One region of the Fictibacillus arsenicus genome, then DNA from elsewhere that is predicted to be linked to it. Evidence: riboswitches for the same ligand, from Rfam matches in the RefSeq annotation. Region 1 holds a riboswitch; the other holds the start of a gene.
What was found. Region 1 has a riboswitch for S-adenosylmethionine ahead of ABE41_RS15745 (methionine ABC transporter ATP-binding protein). Riboswitches for the same ligand answer to the same signal wherever they lie in the genome.
Positions count from the first base shown of each region.

Region 2: linked by a shared signal. The riboswitch ahead of metK (methionine adenosyltransferase) and the one ahead of ABE41_RS15745 (methionine ABC transporter ATP-binding protein) in region 1 are both predicted to bind S-adenosylmethionine.

Region 1 is NZ_CP016761.1:3,071,136-3,075,930, forward strand. Features, by position in the region: gene ABE41_RS21470 (hypothetical protein) at 1-126, opposite strand; gene ABE41_RS15735 (MetQ/NlpA family ABC transporter substrate-binding protein) at 190-1,008, opposite strand; gene ABE41_RS15740 (methionine ABC transporter permease) at 1,034-1,702, opposite strand; gene ABE41_RS15745 (methionine ABC transporter ATP-binding protein) at 1,695-2,720, opposite strand; SAM riboswitch class I at 3,063-3,187, opposite strand; gene ABE41_RS15750 (PNPOx family protein) at 3,265-3,609, opposite strand; gene ABE41_RS15755 (anti-sigma-I factor RsgI family protein) at 3,737-4,795, opposite strand, start outside.
Region 2 is NZ_CP016761.1:2,893,439-2,898,233, forward strand. Features, by position in the region: gene metK (methionine adenosyltransferase) at 128-1,333, opposite strand; SAM riboswitch class I at 1,495-1,624, opposite strand; gene pckA (phosphoenolpyruvate carboxykinase (ATP)) at 1,886-3,469, shown strand; gene ABE41_RS14875 (MFS transporter) at 3,603-4,795, shown strand, end outside.

The DNA.
Region 1 (4,795 bases):
TTAAAGAAATACACCATCATATAAAAAGTCTGCATAATTACATAAAAAATGACTATCATCACATAAAAATGACTTACTATCACATAAAAATACGTCCTCATCACATATTTTTTCAATTCCATCCATTTATTGTCCACCTTAAATTAAACATAAAGGGTGCCTCATCAAGTGGAGACACCCTTCATTCATTTATTCAGTTACAGGCACTACTGCACCTTCGTATTTCTTTTCAATGAAATCTTGAATTTCTTTCGAACGCAATACTTCAACTAGAGCTTTAACAGATTTCTTATCTTTATCTCCTTCTCGTACTGCAATAATGTTTACGAATGGAGAATCTGAGCCTTCAATTGCGATAGCGTCTTTTTGCGGATTTAGACCTGCATCAATCGCATAGTTCGTGTTGATCAGTACTGCATCCCCTTCACCGTTTTTATATGCTTTTGGCAGCATTCCTGCATCAACATCTGCTTTGAACTTTAATTTCTTTGGATTTTCTACAATATCTTTAACTTGCGCTTCAGTACCAGCGCCTTCTTTAACTTTGATTAGACCTTCTTTTTCTAAAAGACCAAGCATACGCCCGTGGTCAGCTACAGAGTTAGACATGATGATCGTAGCACCTTGTGGCAATTCATCTAGAGACTTGTATTTTTTAGAATAAACTCCGATAGGCTCAATGTGGATGCCGCCTGCGTTTTCAAATTTATAACCGTGGTCTTTCATTTGTGATTCTAAATAAGGAACGTGCTGGAAGTAGTTTGCTCCGATTTCTTTTTCATCCAGAGATTTGTTTGGAAGTACATAATCCTGGAACGTTTTGATCTCGAGCTCTACACCTTTTTCTTTTAGAAGTGGTTTTGCTTCTTCAAGAATTTCAGCATGAGGTACGTTTGATGCCCCGACAATCAGCTTTTCGTCGCTGATGCCACCTTCTGTTTTATTGCCGCAAGCTGCTAGTGCTGCACCAACTACAGCAAGCAAAATAATAGAAAATACTTTTTTCATGTGATTTCCTCCTTGTTGTATGTGCTTATCTTTTATCTAAAGCTGTTGTGAATTGATCTCCTATCCATTGAATAACAAATACGATGACCAAGATCAGAACAGTTGAAACTAAAGTTACTTCTGCATTATCCCGCTGGTAGCCTTCCATATAAGCAAGGTTTCCAAGTCCTCCTGCTCCAACTACACCAGCCATTGCTGTGTAGCTTACAAGAGCAATCGCAGTAACGGTAATACCAGAAATAAGTGCTGGGGTGCTTTCGGGAATAAGTACTTTGAAAATAATTTGAGTGTTTGTTGCACCCATTGATTTCGCTGCTTCAATTACTCCTTTATTAATTTCTCTCAAAGCAATCTCAACCATACGCGCGTAAAATGGAGCTGCTCCGACAATCAAAGCTGGCAGTGCTGCTTCTGCTCCAAGCATTGTCCCTACAATAAAGCGCGTAAAAGGAATCAGCAAAATAATTAATATAATAAACGGAATAGAACGGAACACGTTAACAATAATGGCAATGATGCTATTTAAGAATTTGTTTTCCCACAGGTTGCCTGGAGCGGTTAAATATAAGGCAAGCCCCAAAGCGAGACCTAAAATGAATGTTACAAAAACGGAAATAGCCGACATATATAAAGTTTCTTTCGTTGCTTCTAAAACAACATCCCACTGAACGTTCGGGAACCAAGTACTAAGCATTATGAATCACCTCAACTTCTACCTGAACACTATTTAAAAATTCCATAGCGTTAGAAAGTGCCGCTTCAGAACCTTTTATTTGGATAAATAATGTACCGTATGGACCATTTTGAGTTTGAGTAATTTTACCTTGCAGGATATTAACATCCACTTCAAAGTTTCGGATCAGCTCTGTAATTAAAGGCTGCCCGGCACTGCCTCCTACAAAAGTAAGCTGAACAATTCTGCCTTCAGGAAACTCCTCTATAAATTGCTTTATGGTATCCACTGTTTCTTCTGGTTCTGTAACTTGTTTTACAAAATCCTTTGTAATGGATTCTTTAGGGTTTTTAAAGACGCTCAGTACATCGCCTTCTTCTACCACTTTTCCTTTTTCCATTACTGCAACTCGGTGACAGATTTTTCGTATGACGTGCATTTCATGTGTGATCAACACGATAGTTAGACCTAGCTTCTGGTTGATTTCTACTAGAAGATCTAAAATACTGTCGGTTGTTTTTGGATCAAGTGCTGAAGTGGCTTCATCACATAATAAAACTTTCGGTTCGTTGGCAAGTGCTCTCGCAATACCAACCCGCTGTTTTTGGCCCCCGCTCAGCTGTGAAGGATATGAACCGCCTCTGCCTTCTAGTCCGACAAGATCAATCAGCTCGTCAACACGCTGCTTGATTTTCTCTTTCGGATATCCAGCGATTTCTAACGGGAAAGCAATGTTCTCTCTAACGGTTCTCGACCATAAAAGGTTGAAGTGCTGGAATATCATACTTATTTCCTGTCTAGCTTCTCTAAGTTTTTTAGAAGATAGCTCAGACATATTTTTTCCGCCGATCGTAACCGTACCGCTTGTCGGTCTTTCCAGCATGTTAAGAATTCGGATAAGTGTACTTTTCCCTGCTCCGCTGTATCCAATAATGCCGTAAATTTCACCTTGTTTTATGTTTAAATCTACCGAATCAACAGCCTTCACTTCACCATCTTTGGTTTGAAAGACTTTACGGACTGAATGTAAATTAATCAATAGAACTAACCTCATTTCCATCTGTAATACTTTAAATTGCAATTAGAAGCTGTTGATTTCCGCTCCAGGATGCTCGCTTTCCGCGGGGCGTGCGGTGAGCTTCCTCTGCGCTTTGCGCCGTTAGGAGTCTTAATAAAACCTGTGTGCTCCTGCGTCTACAAGCAACTCCTAACGAAGTGAGTTTCCTCGTCGCATGCCTTGCGAGGAAGAATACTCAAGTAGCTGGCACGCTAATCCCGCTGGAGTCTCGCACCTTGCAATCCAATCAACAAACCATTCAAATAAAAAAATGCCCTCTGCTTCAATATGAGCAGAAAGGCATATAATATTCTATGCGCGTTCTCCTCATCTCCCAAGACAATTGAATGCCTTGCAGGAATTGGCACCTTTCTAGTCAGTATGGATTACATACAGCTAGCGGTTGCCGGGTTTCATAGGGCCAGTCCCTCCACCTCTCGTGATAAGTTAAAGCGTTGCGTTATTAAGTTAAAACGATGCATTTTTGAATCACTGAGATGAATAATATCACCGCTGTCGATTCGTGTCAAACATTTTTAACACTTTTAATCAAGACGCCTGCAGATATTTGTTCCCAATGAGAGCTTAAATAGAATATGGCTTCCCATTTCAGCCGCTGTCTTAACGTCCCGTGAAACTCGATCATCTCTTGGCGAAGGAGTGTTGTAAGCTTCATTTTCCCATCTAGCATCATAGATAGATACTTTGGATTTCCTCTGAAAACAACGATACGATTACGTTCTCCTTCTCTGTAATCAATCCTCAAGGTAGTTTCATCATTGAGACTAAATCTAGGTTTAACCGGAATGTTATACAATGGCAAGTATGGACTTTTTCCAATCTGTCTTTCAAAAAAGGTGACATCCAGCATATAAAATCCCCCCGAATTGGTTGTTATTTCACCTTTTCGAGAGGAACGGAGTGTTTACCTTTATAAAGCGTTCGACAGTCAGTAAAAATCGTTTTTGTAATTACGACAGTATTAACCATATTTAGTGCTAATGTTTGTTACGATGTTTGTCGCGATCTTGCTTATTGCGGTCCTGTTTATTGCGGTCCTGTTTATTGCGGTCCTGCTGATTTTTCTTGTGATGATTATTCGCGTTTCGGTTTTGATGTTCATTATTCTTTTGTTTATTGCTGTTAAACGCACGATTTTGATGCTTGTTATCGCTATTATTTAACTTTCTTTCTTTAGGCTTCACCAATTTTTCTTGTTTCTTGTTATGGTGATTATCTTGATTGTGATGCTTTTCTCTGTGCTTTTTAACTTCTTTTGGTTGGCTAACTGCTTTTTTAGGGACTGCTATTTTTATGTCATTCTTTCGTTCATGGGCTTCGGTGTTAATTTTCCTTGGGTGCGGTAAGCTTTGTATGTCATTAGAGGATAAAGTATTTACTTTTAGCTCTTGAAAGTTAACCTCTTTTATCTTCTCTTCTGTTAAAGTCTTGCCGTTTATGTTTGCAGTTTGAAATGCTTTATATTTTCCTGAAGACACTCCAAGCTGCTTTGCTTTTTCACGAGTGTCAGGATTAGACTCTGAAACAGTGATACGGACAGGGTATTTTACAACAGTCTTCTTCACGATTGAATTTACTGCTTCATCTAGAGCTGCTTCAGTCTTATCATTGCCTTCTTCACTGGAAATGGTTGTGATGAGCATAGAATGGTCTGATTCCATATAACCTTCTTCTTCATATGCCTTAATAAGCTGATCAGCAAAGTCTTCAAATGAAAATTGATTTTCAACGTTCAGATCATATTTATCTATGATTTTTTTTGCCTCGTCATTAAATGCATCAATTTGGATAACCTGCATTTCCTCATCTACGCCCACTTCTAAGCTTGGATTAATATCAAAGCTTACATAAGCCGCTGCCGCTGACTCGCTTCCAATCGGGATCAAACCTGATAGAAGAACAACAGCAAGTATCGCTGCTACAGATGGCACCACAAAAAGACTTCTTTTCCTTTCCGAAAAATAAGAAGCCTGATATTCTCTGCCCACTGATGGATTTTTGCCTGCTGGTACTCTTACCGTTACAAATGTTCCATC
Region 2 (4,795 bases), 180 kb from region 1:
CGTTAAATGGAATAATCCCACGTTATTTTTAAAATAACCACAAGTCGACACATCTCGTCAAACTTCGCAGCTCAAAGACCCAAAAACAAAAACAGACTCCCTTTTAACAAGAGTCTGTTTTATCACATTAAATATTTGCTTGGTTCTTAAGCTCTTCTGCTTTGTCAGTTTTCTCCCATGGAAGATCCACATCTGTACGGCCAAAGTGACCATATGCAGCAGTTTGCTTGTAGATCGGACGGCGAAGATCAAGCATCTTGATGATTCCAGCCGGACGAAGATCGAAATTGTTGCGAACTAATTCTACAAGAACTTCTTCTGATACTTTACCCGTTTCAAAAGTGTTTACAGCAATTGATACAGGCTGAGCCACACCGATCGCGTATGCAAGCTGAACTTCAACTTTATCTGCAAGACCTGAAGCTACGATGTTTTTCGCAACATAACGAGCAGCGTACGCAGCTGAACGGTCAACTTTTGTAGCATCCTTACCAGAGAATGCTCCGCCACCGTGACGTGCATAACCGCCGTAAGTATCAACGATGATCTTACGTCCAGTTAGACCAGCATCACCTTGTGGTCCGCCGATAACGAAACGGCCTGTAGGGTTAATGAAGTATTTTGTGTTCTCATCAATTAACTCAGCAGGAACAACTGGCTTGATCACTTTTTCTTTAATGTCTTTCTGAATTTCTTCAAGTGTGTTCTCTGGGTGGTGCTGGGTAGAAATAACGATTGTATCAATACGTACTGGCTTGTCGTTCTCATCATATTCAACTGTTACTTGAGTTTTTCCATCTGGACGCAAGTAAGGAATTTCTTCAGACTTACGTACTTCAGTAAGACGGCGAGATAATTTATGAGCTAATGAGATTGGAAGAGGCATAAGCTCTTCTGTTTCATTACAAGCAAAACCGAACATTAGACCTTGATCACCTGCACCGATCGCTTCGATCTCAGCATCTGTCATAGAGCCTTCTCTTGCTTCTAGCGCTTGGTCTACACCCATCGCGATATCAGCAGATTGCTCATCGATAGAAGTCAGTACTGCACAAGTTTCAGAATCGAAACCGTATTTTGCACGGTCATATCCTATTTCTTTAATTGTTTCACGTACAACTTTTGGGATATCTACATAAGTAGAAGTTGTGATCTCACCAGCAACAAGTACAAGACCTGTTGTAACAGATGTTTCACATGCTACACGTGCATTAGCATCACTAGCTAAAATTTCATCTAGAATTGCATCTGATATCTGGTCACAAATCTTATCCGGATGACCTTCTGTTACCGACTCAGATGTAAATAAACGACGACTAACTTTTTTGGACAAATTAATATCCTCCCTTAATTGCTTTCAGTATGATACGGTACTTTATTCTTATCTATTTTGTATTGTTTATGTTCTTAACTTGAAAAAGGCATAAAAAAAGCCCTTCCCTGTTTCACATATCATTCACGAGGGAAAAGGTTTAAAATAAAAATGCCTTCATCCTCTTATTGTCCAAGGTTATTTTCACCTTGCAGGTTAGCACCTTTTCATTTTAAGCAGATTATAAACTCCGCTTTCATGTCGGTTGCTGGGTTTCATAGGGCCTGTCCCTCCACCTACTCAGAATAAGAGTAGCCGTTCTCGAAATATAATAGCGCAATGACTTTATGATGTCAATAGAAATCCCTTTAATATCAATAAGAAGAAGCTGAATTTCGCACTTTTTTGATATCGCTTTCAATATGATGGAGATTCCTGGTGTATTTAAGCCTTTTTTTCTGGATTAAGAACTTTTCTGATGCGCTTTCATAAAATAGTATACATTATTTAAATTAATGTGTTATACTAATTTTCGAATATATCACTCTAGGATAAAGGATGGTACTGTCTGATATGAATACTTTGGAATTTACGACAACCTTAAATGAACTTGTGACCCGTGAAACAACTCACCAGAACTTGCCTGTTCCGGTTTTAGTAGAGAAATCATTAACAAGAAAAGAAGGCATTCTTACTTCTACAGGTGCACTTCGAGCAACCACGGGGAAATACACAGGCCGGTCCCCTGAGGATAAATTTATTGTTGAAGATGCATCCGTAAAAAAATCCATTGACTGGGGCAAAGTAAACAAACCATTTTCACCTGAAAACTTTGATAAATTATATAAAAAAGTACTTCAATACTTAGGCACTAAAGAAGAGTTATTCTTATTTAAGGGGTTCGCAGGGGCAGATCAAGAGTACCGTCTTCCTATTCAAGTTATTAACGAATATGCATGGCACAATTTATTTGCACATCAAATGTTTGTGCGTCCAAATGAAACAGAACTTGCTTCACATGAATCTCAATTTACAGTAGTTTCAGCTCCTGGATTCCAAGTAAATCCTGCTGATGATGGAACAAACTCTGAAACGTTTATTATTATTTCTTTTGAAAAACGAATCGTATTAATCGGCGGTACAGAATACGCTGGTGAGATTAAAAAATCAGTATTCTCTGTTATGAATTACTTGCTTCCTGAAAAAGGGATCCTTTCTATGCACTGTTCAGCCAACGTTGGAAACGAAGGTGATGTAGCTCTTTTCTTCGGCTTGTCCGGAACAGGGAAAACAACACTTTCTGCTGATCCTAACCGACGCTTAATCGGAGACGATGAGCACGGATGGGCTAACACTGGAGTATTTAACGTCGAAGGCGGATGCTATGCAAAGACAATCGATCTTTCCAAAGAAAAAGAGCCGCAGATTTGGAATGCCATTCGTTTTGGAAGTGTATTAGAGAATGTAATGATCGATGATGATTCTCGTATTGCGGATTATAAGGATTCCACATTAACTGAAAATACAAGAGCGGCATATCCTGTTGATGCCATTCCAAACATCATTCAGCCAAGTGTGGCAGGTCATCCAAATACAATTATCTTTTTAACAGCTGATGCTTTTGGAGTATTGCCTCCAATCAGTAAATTAACAAAAGAACAAGCGATGTACCATTTCTTATCTGGATATACAAGCAAGCTTGCTGGAACTGAAAGAGGAGTTACCTCACCGCAAGCAACTTTCTCAACATGTTTTGGTGCTCCATTCCTTCCGTTGCCTGCAACTGTTTATGCAGAAATGCTAGGCAAGAAAATCGATCAGCATAATGTTCAAGTATTCCTTGTTAACACAGGCTGGTCTGGCGGTGAATATGGTGTCGGAAGCCGTATGAATTTATCTTACACTCGTGCTATGGTTCAAGCGGCACTTGAGGGTGAACTGACATCTGTTGAAACTGTTGTAGATCCTGTATTCGGACTTCACATTCCAACACATTGCCCTGGTGTCCCTGACCAAGTTCTTCAGCCAAAGAAAACATGGGATAACCCTGAACAGTATGATATAAAAGCAAAAGAACTTGCTGCTAAATTTAATGCTAACTTTGAAAAATTCAAATCCGTTTCTTCTGAAATCACGCAAGCAGGACCACTCGCTTAATCATCTTAAATCAACCCTCCCTTATCCAGCGGGAGGGTTTTTGGTATTTATTAGAAAAAACAGTTGTAAAGTGACATGGATGTCATTTATAATAACGACATGGATGTCACTTTAAAAACTGGGAGCTGATTACATGGAACAATCGGAAAAATTATTAAAAAACAAACCTTATCAATTTTTAATTTCTGCTCAACTGATTTCCAATCTTGGAGACTGGCTGTCAATTCTTGCTGTATTTACGCTTGTGGGACTTAAATGGGAAGCCACACCACTACAAGTTTCGTTAATAATCTTATCTCTTGCCCTCCCAATGACTTTACTAGGACCTGTAGCAGGTGTCTTGGCTGATCGTTGGGAACGCAAATACATTATGATTATTTCTGATACGGCAAGAGGTTTCATTATTTTTGGTCTCGTTTTTGCTAATGAACTTTGGCATGTGTATACTTTATTATTTGGTTTAGGTATTTTTTCGGCTCTCTTTACACCGGCCAAAAACGGAAAGCTAAAAGAAATTGTGCCTGATCACCACATGCAGCAAGCTGCCTCAATCAGTTCCATAATTGAGAGCGGCACGAAAATAATCGGACCTGCAGTAAGCGGCCTTCTTCTTGCACTATGGAATTTCAAGATCATCTTTTTTCTTGATGCAATAACCTTTTTACTATCCGTTCTTCTCCTGCTTAAGATTCCAGCAAACCCTTCACAAATTCTAAATGAAGAACACGAAGAGAATAAGCTAAAGAAGAACTTTATCAAAGAAATGCTTGATGGCCTCTCATTTATTAAGGGTATTCCTGCTATTATGTACGGAACGCTTTTAATGGCTGTTACCATGTTCGTTATTCAGATGTCAGATTCACAGTTCGTTACTCTCTTTAGAGAATTAAAAGAAGTATCACCACGATTAATTGGTACTGTTATGACCGCTTCTGGAGCAGGATTTTTAGTTACTGGAATCATCTTGAGTAAGTTTGAAATTAAAAATGCAATTAAGGCTATGGCAGGAGGAATATTCACACTCGGTTTAGGATTTGGAAGTCTAGCTATCCTTACTGATTATAATCTTTCCAATCCTATGTTTTGGGCACCTTCTATAACATTTTTAGCTTGTGTTGGAGCTGGTTATGTTTTTATTCCCTTTCAGTCCAATGTATTAAAACTAACTCCAGAACACATGACCAGCCGTACATTCGGTACAATCGGAAGCATCATGACGTTTTCCTCTTTAGTCGGTCCTATTGCTGGTGGATTCTTAGCAAATTTATTCGGAGTAATCCCTATCTTTATAGTTACATCTAGTGGATTGTGCTTTATAAGTGTGAT